DNA from 3 places in the Lysinibacillus sp. FW301-JW8 genome. Region 2 is predicted to be linked to each of the others. Evidence: riboswitches for the same ligand, from Rfam matches in the RefSeq annotation. Region 2 holds a riboswitch; each other region holds the start of a gene.

The links. Region 2 has a riboswitch for cobalamin ahead of AC3WOM_RS04750 (hypothetical protein). Riboswitches for the same ligand answer to the same signal wherever they lie in the genome.
Region 1: linked by a shared signal. The riboswitch ahead of AC3WOM_RS11230 (ABC transporter substrate-binding protein) and the one ahead of AC3WOM_RS04750 (hypothetical protein) in region 2 are both predicted to bind cobalamin.
Region 3: linked by a shared signal. The riboswitch ahead of metE (5-methyltetrahydropteroyltriglutamate--homocysteine S-methyltransferase) and the one ahead of AC3WOM_RS04750 (hypothetical protein) in region 2 are both predicted to bind cobalamin.

What each region holds. Positions count from the first base shown of each region.
Region 1 covers NZ_JBYTBB010000022.1:50,949-54,236, forward strand. The annotation lists gene AC3WOM_RS11225 (acyl-CoA dehydrogenase family protein) at 1-1,126, shown strand, start outside; cobalamin riboswitch at 1,185-1,369, shown strand; gene AC3WOM_RS11230 (ABC transporter substrate-binding protein) at 1,554-2,516, shown strand; gene AC3WOM_RS11235 (FecCD family ABC transporter permease) at 2,513-3,288, shown strand, end outside.
Region 2 covers NZ_JBYTBB010000007.1:55,252-58,539, reverse strand. The annotation lists gene AC3WOM_RS04755 (GTP-binding protein) at 1-198, shown strand, start outside; gene AC3WOM_RS04750 (hypothetical protein) at 611-1,372, opposite strand; cobalamin riboswitch at 1,618-1,800, opposite strand; gene AC3WOM_RS04745 (hypothetical protein) at 1,949-2,710, opposite strand; gene AC3WOM_RS04740 (hypothetical protein) at 3,041-3,288, opposite strand, start outside.
Region 3 covers NZ_JBYTBB010000034.1:5,881-9,168, reverse strand. The annotation lists gene AC3WOM_RS14475 (NlpC/P60 family protein) at 1-586, opposite strand, end outside; cobalamin riboswitch at 1,048-1,226, shown strand; gene metE (5-methyltetrahydropteroyltriglutamate--homocysteine S-methyltransferase) at 1,400-3,288, shown strand, end outside.

The DNA of each region.
Region 1 (3,288 bases), on a different contig from region 2:
AGGTGGCTCGGATGTTGGGGCAAATGTTGTAGAGGCAAGACAGGAAGGTGAGCAGTTCCGTTTATATGGTGAAAAATATTTTGCATCCAATGTAGGAATGTGCGGTGTAGCGATGGTATTGGCTCGACTCGAGGGGGCTTCTACCGGCTCTAAAGGGCTAACATTATTTGCAGTTCCTTGGCGAGCGGAGGATGGTACTGTGAATAATCTTCGTATTCGCCGTTTAAAGGATAAGCTCGGTGTGAAGGCAGTACCCTCTGGTGAAGTAGAATTTGAGGGTGCACTTGGCTATATTGTAGGTGAGCCCAATAAAGGGATTTATTATATGCTAGAGGCACTTAATCTATCAAGAATTTGCAATGCTGTAGCTTCTATAGGTATTATGCGACGCGGCTTTTTAGAGGCAAAGCATTATGTGACAAATCGTTATGCCTTTGGTAAGCCTTTAACGCAATACCCAATGATTCAGGATACACTAGGAAAATTAGCGGCAAAGCTTCATGTAGAAGTAACAACAGTTTTTGATCTTATTCAGCTATATGATAAAGTGACAAGTGGTCAGGGCAATCATGAGGATATGATCATGAATCGTTTAAATATTGCCATTATGAAAAAGGAAACAGCCGAGCAAGCGGTGAAATATGCGAGTGAAGTGATTGAATTACATGGTGGAAATGGCTATATTGAAGACTTTGTAACACCTCGCTTACTAAGAGATGCACAGGTGCTTACGGTGTGGGAAGGAACTGCCAATATACTGGCATTGGAGCTGATTCGTTTAGTAGATAAATTCCAAGCCCATGAGTTGTTTGTACGTGTTATGGAGGAGCGCTTAGCTAAGTTAGCTGACAGCCCTCTAGTCCAATTAGTAATGGAACAATTAGTGCATTTGAAATCGACATTGCATACATTTAGCTCTTTGGATGAAGCAACGAAAACATTTGAGGCAAAAGCGGTAGCAGAAAAAATGGCGCATATGTATGAAAGTGTTGTAGCAGTTGAATGGGCACACAGATTCGGGGGGAAATATGAAAAGCTGGCAGATATTTATTTAGAGCATACATGGGCATTAAGAGAACTAGGGGCACCGATGAAAACAGTCCAGTATTTTACAGATATCATTTAATAAAGGGGAAGTCGTCTAGATTGGTAGGCGACTTCTTTTGTTTTCATGTATAATAAAATCAACTGAATATTATAAAGGTTCTTTACTTATGTAAAGTGAAAAGGGAAATCGGTGATATTCCGATGCGGTCCCGCCACTGTATGTGCTAGTTTTTTCAATGTACGCCACTGAAAGTTTTTCGGGAAGGCTTGAAAAAACGTATGTAGCACAAGCCAGGAGACCTGCCTTTATAGAAACACTTTTCAACCTACGAGGATAGGGTGGTGGATTTTGCGTATTTTTGTGCACTATTACCCCTCACTTTGAATGAGGGGTATTTGTTTTGATTAGAAAAAGTGGGCGATAAACTTACAAAGTTTGTCGATTACCGATCCATCAGCAAAATAAGTTGTTACAATATAGGCACCGATAAACTAGGAGGATTCACATGAAGAAATTTTGGAAATTAGGATTGGCCGCATTTTTGGCAATTGGCTTACTTGTGGCCTGTGGGGAAGGGGCAAAAAATGAAAAGCCCGCATCTTCTGAGCAGCAAGAAACATCACAGGTAGACAAAGCAACATTCCCAATGACGATAACGGATGCTGTTGGCAAGGATATTACGCTGGAAGCACCCCCTGAGAAAATAGTCTCTCTTATTCCAAGTAACACAGAGATTTTATTTGCTCTTGGCTTAAACAATGAAATAATTGGTGTTACCGATAATGATGATTATCCTGCAGAGGCAGCTGAAAAGCAAAAAGTTGGCGGCATGGAATATAATAATGAGCAAATTATTGCCTTAAATCCAGATATTGTGTTTGCTCATGAATCGAGTATGACACTTTCGGCAGGGGCCATTGAACAGCTTGAATCTGCCGGTTTAAAGGTTTTTGTTGTAAAAGATGCGAAGGACTTTAATGAGACATATACAACAATTGAACAACTAGGTCGTGCAACTGGGAAATTACCTGAGGCCGAAAAAATTATTAAAGATATGAAGGCAAAAGTAGAAGAGGTTCTAGCAAAACTCGAGGATGTAAAGCCAAAGAAAGTCTTTGTAGAAGCATCTGATGAGCCACAAATATTTACAGCTGGTAAAGATACATTTATGAATGAAATATTAAATATGATTCATGCCGAAAATGTTGCAGCAGATACAGCAGGCTGGTATGAAATCAGTTCCGAACAAATTATTGCAAAAAATCCAGATGTCATCGTGGTGACATATCATTATGTACCTGATATTTTAACAAAGCTACCACAGCGTGCTGGCTTTGACACAATTAATGCTGTGAAAAATAAAGCCATTGTTCAGGTAGATGAGAGTACAACAAGTCGTCAAGGACCTCGTTTAGGAGAGGGACTTGAAGAATTAGCGAAAGCTATCTACCCCGAGGCATTTGAGTGAGTAAAATAGTTGCAGCCTATGTAACCGCCATAACGCTTCTTATCATCAGCATCTGGTGCGGCGTAGCAATAGGCTCTGTTCATATTCCGCTAGAGGTATTGTGGAATAAAGCAGCTGATGAAACGGCTGCCAATATTTTTTGGAAAATACGCCTGCCACGAGTTTTCCTAGCAGGGCTTGTGGGTGCGTCACTTGCCATTGCAGGAGCTGCTTTTCAGGGCTTGTTAAAAAACCCTTTAGCAGACCCTTATACATTAGGTGTTTCTTCAGGTGCATCAGTTGGAGCCGTAATGACAATATTTTTTGGCATATCAATTCCAGTAGTTGGACTCTATGCATTGCCAACCTTCAGTATGCTTGGAGCAGTGTTAACGATGGTAGCAGTCATGAGCTTTGCAAGAATAGTAGATCGTTCATTGAAAATGGAAACGCTGATTTTAACTGGGGTCATCTTTAGCTCATTTTTAGGCTCACTTATTTCTCTAATGATTGCCTTATCTGGTGAGGAGCTGCGGCAAGTGATAGGGTGGCTGCTTGGTTCAGTATCCATGCGCGGCTGGCCTTTCGTGCAAATGATTATCCCATTTGTAATAGTAGGTTCATTAATGCTTTGGACACAAAGAAGGGAATTAAATGTACTGCTATATGGGGAAGAACGTGCAAAGCACTTAGGTGTTAATGTGAAGCGGAGTAAGTATTTAATTTTAGTAGGTGGATCCATGCTGACAGGAGCAGCAGTAGCTGTTTCAGGAACGATTGGTTTCGTTGGATT
Region 2 (3,288 bases):
ACCAATGGTAAGGGTGTGCTTTCTCTGCAATTTGATGGCTACGATGTGTGTCATAATGCTGAAGAAATAATTATGCAAGTCGGCTACGATAAAAATGCCGACCCTGAATATACTTCCGCCAGCATTTTTTGTGCAAAGGGGAAAGGCTATTCCGTTCCATGGCATGAGGCACAAGCAGCAATGCATTGTATCAAATAATTTAGAAAAGTAGAAACAGGACATGTGGAATTGATACCATGTCCTGTTTCTGTACTGAGATTCTATTAATTGTTTCTTCATTGAGAAGATATTGACTAATATGAGCGGTTTGCACTTGGACCCTAGCTGTTCTTTGGCTGGTCGGAGCGTATTGCTCTTGTATCCGAGCTTTTCTTGAGCTGACCAGAGCAGTTTTTGCTTGAACCCGAGCTGTTCTTTGACTGATCGGAGCAGTTTGCTCTTGAACCCGAGCTATATTTGGGTTGACCTGAGCGGATCCCTCTTGAACATGAGCTATTCTTGGGTGAACCGGAGCAGTTTTCGCTTGAACCCGAGCTGTTCTTGGGTGGGCCGGAGCGGTTTGCTCCTGAACTTGAGCCGTTTCCTCTTGGATTTAAGTAGCTCCTTTTTCCTATAAAGCTCGTACAGTTTGCCTTGTTTCTTTAAAAAGACTATAAGAAGGTTCTACAACAGCATAGCTATGTGAATCAGAAAAATTTGTCAACACTTTGCCTGGCCGACTTTTCAAAAGTTGCAAATTATCAATTAATTGCAGCAACAGCTCATGACCATTACCACGCGGATGCCAGTTTAAATGATAATCATTTAGTTCCTTCACAGCCTGTAAAAAATGCCTATACTCACGCTCTACAAAACTAATAAGTTTGTTATCCTGAGCGATTCGTGATAAATCGTCCAAATAAGTTTCATAAAAGCGCATAACAATCGAGCACAATAAATCATTGACACGAGCAGCACTTAATATAGGCTTAGGCTCTATAGAAAGGCGTTCTAGATTTGGTTTGGCACGGGTTGAATCGATACGTGTAATCAAATGATAAAGTTCACCATCTACCTCATACACAATTGGATTCGTGGGCATATACATCTTAAAGCTATTTGTTTTCGTTTTCAGGTTTTCTGTTATCTCTGCCTTTGCGAAAAGATGTCCATTATATTCTTCATTTTGAATCCAAATAATATCCTTGTTATATAAAATTTGTTCAAATAGTCGCTGATTACTTATAAGACTGGTTGCAAGTAATTGATCAATAAGAGATTCCACAACCATTCTTGTCTTTGCTTGCTTGGCAACTTCAGTGCGTGGTTGCTTACAAATTTTCATATCCTCAAAGTGCATTTCCTGTGCTGGCCATACATGAATATTCGTCATATGTGCATCCTCTTTTCGTACATATTTTCAAAACGGAAGTTATCAGTAAAAAAAGGATTTCCTTCAATTCGAGGAAATCCTTCAATTTATTGTTATCGTTCATCACAAAAGGTCAAACAGTACCCAAATCTAAATGTATGGGAATTTATCCACATACCTTTATTTAATTTGGGCGTTTGACGTACTGTGACAAACAGAGCATTCTGTTTTGTCAACATGCCACCTCCTATTCCTCGTAGGGTTATGGTGTGTACTCATAATAGGCAGGTATCCTGACTCATGGTCATCGCTTCTTTTCCCCTTCCCGTTGAAAACAGTGGTATTTGAAAAGTCGCTCACATTTACAGTTGCGGGACAGTGTCGGAATTGCACCGACTTCCCTTTTCAGCAAATTGCACGCAATTTACACCTATTATTACACGCTATTCAGTTGTTAATTTAGTCGTTTTAAAGATGTCAGAAATAGTAGAGTAGCTATTCCTTACTAACTATCAAACTAAATTGTAATATGTATTCTATTTATTGTCAAAATGAAAAACTGCAAATAAAAAAAAGAGGGGAATTATCCCTCAAATTCTAATAGCTATTCATCTCCATTTTCACATAGATACTACCTGCTTCACTAGTCGATATTCCAAACTGCTTACTTGCTAATTCAGCGACTTGTGGATCGTGTATTTCAGGAACATAATTATCACCGAAGTTGGTAATTTGATTATAAGCATCCTTCATATACTGGTACACTTCTTTTTCAAAACGCTCTTTTTCCCATTTTTCATGTTCAACTTGTCTTTTTTCTTCAACTTCTTGGATGGCTGCTAATATGTCATCTGTATAAAGTCGGTTCTCTAAATCTGGATTGAGTAACTCTTTTTTAATAGATAATAATCTTCCTATACTTAATTCTTCTATATGAAAGTTTAATGATTCAGTGGAATAATTACCGTTAATCAAATTTTCATGTTTTAATTCTAAAGAATCACTATACACACGTTTTATTTTTTTCAATTCTTCATTGGAGAAATATTCATTGTAACTCCAATTACCTATATGAGTTTTGTTTTTTTCTTCAGTATATTCATCAACTAGGTAGATTGGATAGTCTCCAACCATTGACCATCCAGCTTCTTTTGTACAATCGCTATAAGTATTATAATTTTTTTCATATTCTTGTATACAATATACTAGTCTTTCTTCGTCATTTAATGATGCTAAATATTCGCTATGTTTCTCTGCTTTTATATCTTTATATTTATCATATAATCCTATTATTATAAATGGAAGCAATATACAAGCAATTATGAATACTGATTTATTGGATTTTTGTTTCTTTTCCACCTTATCTTCCCCCTATGTTAAAAACATTAGTAAAAGAGCAACTAATGCCACATTCCACTAACCCCGAATTTCGAGGTTCGTTCTTAAAAATTTTTAAATCTTCTTTCTTTAGTTCTACTTTCTGTTTACTATTTTGTTTATTTTTATCAAATAAATTAGCAAACCCAATATATCCAAACACTAACAATAATACTATTTGATATTACCACTATTTATTAAGTCATCCCCCAAATTAATGTTCTATAGTATTATTTTACCATAATTACATAGTATAACAATAACGGATTTACACAAAAAAAAAGAGCGTACTCAAAAGTACCCCCTACTTAATTAATCCTCTATTTTATTATCTTTTTTCCACTTATAATAGTAAAGGAACATATTTGCTAATACTTCTTCTAAATTCTTTCTATTTTCCTCTGCTTCTTTTAATTCTTCTTCAGTTATTGGAAATTTATAAACCATTTCACCCAGACTTACCCCATTTCTAACTTTAATGTCACCAACCTGATATATCTTTTTACTTACCACTGGGATTTCCACTAACCTAATGAAACTTTTAACGGTATGACCTGTTT
Region 3 (3,288 bases), on a different contig from region 2:
TTTCGACAATTTTATCACCTTTTGTTGCTGGGTTAGCGGAAAGTAAAGTAGGTAATACTCTACGAGCTGTTACATAATTATCAGTATAATATGGCTTACTACTTAAATCAGAAATTACGATGTTCTGTTTAGAATCAGCCATATGAATGATTTTATTATTCCCAATATACATACCTACATGGTCAGGATCTGTGCCAGTTTTTTTACTTCTAAAGAATAATAAATCACCTTTTTGTAGTTGATTTTTAGCTACATATGTTCCTTGCTTCATCATATAATCTTCATTGTACGTTGCAAGATCAACACCATTTTTCTCGAAAATGTACATCAAAAATGAAGCGCAGGAAAATTTATATGGATATGTAGGCTTGTATACCGTATTGCTGTATGTTGCCTTTCCAATTAAACTTTTACCAGTTTGAATTAGTTGCTCTGCCTTTGCGGCAACAGCCTGTTGATTGTTGAAATTATTAATAGTTGCAGCTTCTACCTCTATTGGCTGAATAGCTGGCTGTACCATTCCTAATGTGGTAAAACCTATTGACAATGCTAATGTTGTGCTTAAAAATCGTTTACGTTTGTTCATGTTGTTAGTTACCTCCTAAAGTCAATGCTAGGATTAATCCTATTTTGGCTCGCCATTGGAATTAATCGTAGCATGAAAAAGTAAGGCTTCTTCGAGGTAAATGTTACCACGAGTTGCTGGAAATTGACCTAATTGCTTGATATAAAAGGCTTCATCGCCGGAATTTACAGTTTCATTACAAATGTTTCAATAGGATGTAATTGTTTTAATTTAGAATCGATTGACAGTACCATATAGAGAACAGTCAATTGCAAACTAGCGTTATGATTGTGGAATGATTTCCACGCGATTACCGAATAATACCAAAAAATATATGGATTGACAAGTGGATAGAACCTTAAATGTGAAGGATAGATCAGCCAAGATCACGGATAGAACTACAACATTAGAGGATAGAATCAAAAAAATCTGAAAATAATGCTACTTTTCAGAAAAATATATGTTATAGTAAGAGCATAATTGAATACTGTGTAAGAGTTGGTGCCAAATGAGAATTTGGCTTAAAAGGGAAGTCGGTGCAAATCCGACGCTGTCCCGCAACTGTAATTCGGAGCAAATCACAAATACCACTGGGAAACTGGGAAGGCTGTGAGGCGTGTTGATGAGAAGCCAGGAGACCTGCCAATGTCTAGTACACACCAAATACCTACGTGGAAATAGGCGGTGAAATGTGACCAATCGGCACTGTGCGACAATGAATCCTACGATTTTAAAATAAATCGTATTATTTCTGTATGTTTGATAAACAATGTCAGCCATTTTCCAATAACGGGAAATGGCTTTTTTTATTTTACGAATTAAGGAGAGAGTAACATGACGTATACAAGTACAGCAATTGGCTATCCATATATTGGAGAGGATCGAGAATGGAAAAAGGCATTAGAATTATTTTGGAAAAAGGAATTGACAGAGGAAGCGTTTCTGCAGCAGCTGAAGGATATACGATTAGCACGTATTGAAAAGCAACTTCAACTGGGGCTAGATGTTATAACAGTCGGAGATTTCACATTGTATGACAGAATGCTGGATACTGCTATCATGTTCGGATTGGTTCCCAAACGCTTTCAATGGCAAGGCGGAAAGGTCGATTTACAAACATACTACGGCATAGCTCGTGGCAATAAACAGGCAGTGGCTAGTGAAATGACAAAATGGTTTAATACGAACTATCACTACATTGTGCCAGAATATGAGGGACAACCTTTACAATTAACAGAGAATAAAATAGTTGCTGATTTTTTAGAGGCGAAGGAAGCGTTTGGTATAACAGCAAAGCCGACATTAATTGGTCCTTATACATTTTGTAAGCTGACAAAAGGCTATGACAAACTTTCTCAGGTAGCCTTCATTTTAGACTTAATACCACTTTATACGCAGGTGTTAAAGGAGTTAGTGGTTGCTGGAGCTAATTGGATTCAAATAGAAGAGCCAGCACTTATAACAACTTTAGATGACGCAGAGATCAAGCTTGTCCAAGAAATATATACACAGCTAGCTGCATCAGTACCGGAAGCGAAAATTATGCTACAAACATATTTTGAATCCTTGTCAGCATATGAATCATTGGTGACTCTTCCTGTACAAGGGATTGGCTTAGACTTTGTGCATGGCTATCACAAAAATATGGAGGCACTTCGTCAATACGGTTTCCCACAGGATAAAGTATTAGCCATTGGTATTATTAACGGTCGAGATATTTGGCGTGCAAATCTAGCAGAAGTGGGTGCCACTATAAAAGCAATTGAACAATTAAGTAAATCAAAAGACATTTGGATTCAGACTTCCTGTAACTTACAGCATGTGCCGATCACTACTGCTCTAGAAACCAAGCTTGATCCTGTCCTTCACAATGCACTTGCCTTTGCAGATGAAAAAATAGTGGAATTGGTTGAAGTGACTAGTTATATTCAAGACACAAATGGTGCAGCAAATCATAAGCTATCAGACAGCATGAAGGCTATTGAGGCATTAAAAAACCATCAAATTCGTCAAAATAAAGCGATTCAACAGGCAATTCAAGAGGTATCGACACAAGACTTTGAACGCCACAGTAATTTTAAAACAAGACAAACAATTCAACAGCAAGCATTACAATTACCACTATTTCCAACGACGACTATTGGAAGCTTTCCACAATCTGATGAAGTTAAACGTACACGTCAGGCGTGGCGTAAGAAGCAGCTTACAAATGATGAGTATAATACATTTGTTGAAAAGGAAACAAAGCGCTGGATTGCTATTCAAGAGGAATTAGATATAGATGTTCTTGTGCATGGTGAATTTGAGCGAACAGATATGGTCGAATATTTTGGCGAAAAACTAACGGGCTTTGCTTTTACAGAAAAGGCTTGGGTTGTTTCGTACGGTTCTCGTTGTGTGAAGCCACCTATTATTTATGGCGACGTAGCATGGGAACTACCAATGACTGTGACAGAAACAGCCTATGCACAGAATTTAACAAAGCGCTATGTTAAAGGAATGCTTACAGGTCCTGTAACAATTTTAAACTGGTCCTTTGTGCGTGATGATATTTCAAGAAAAGATGTAACCTATCAGATTGCCATGGCCCTTCGACAGGAAGTAGAGGCATTAGAAGCTGCAGGAATTTCCATTATTCAGGTTGACGAGCCGGCCTTACGAGAGGGACTGCCGCTTCGTAAAGAAAATTGGGGAGCGTATTTGGAATGGACAGTAAATGCCTT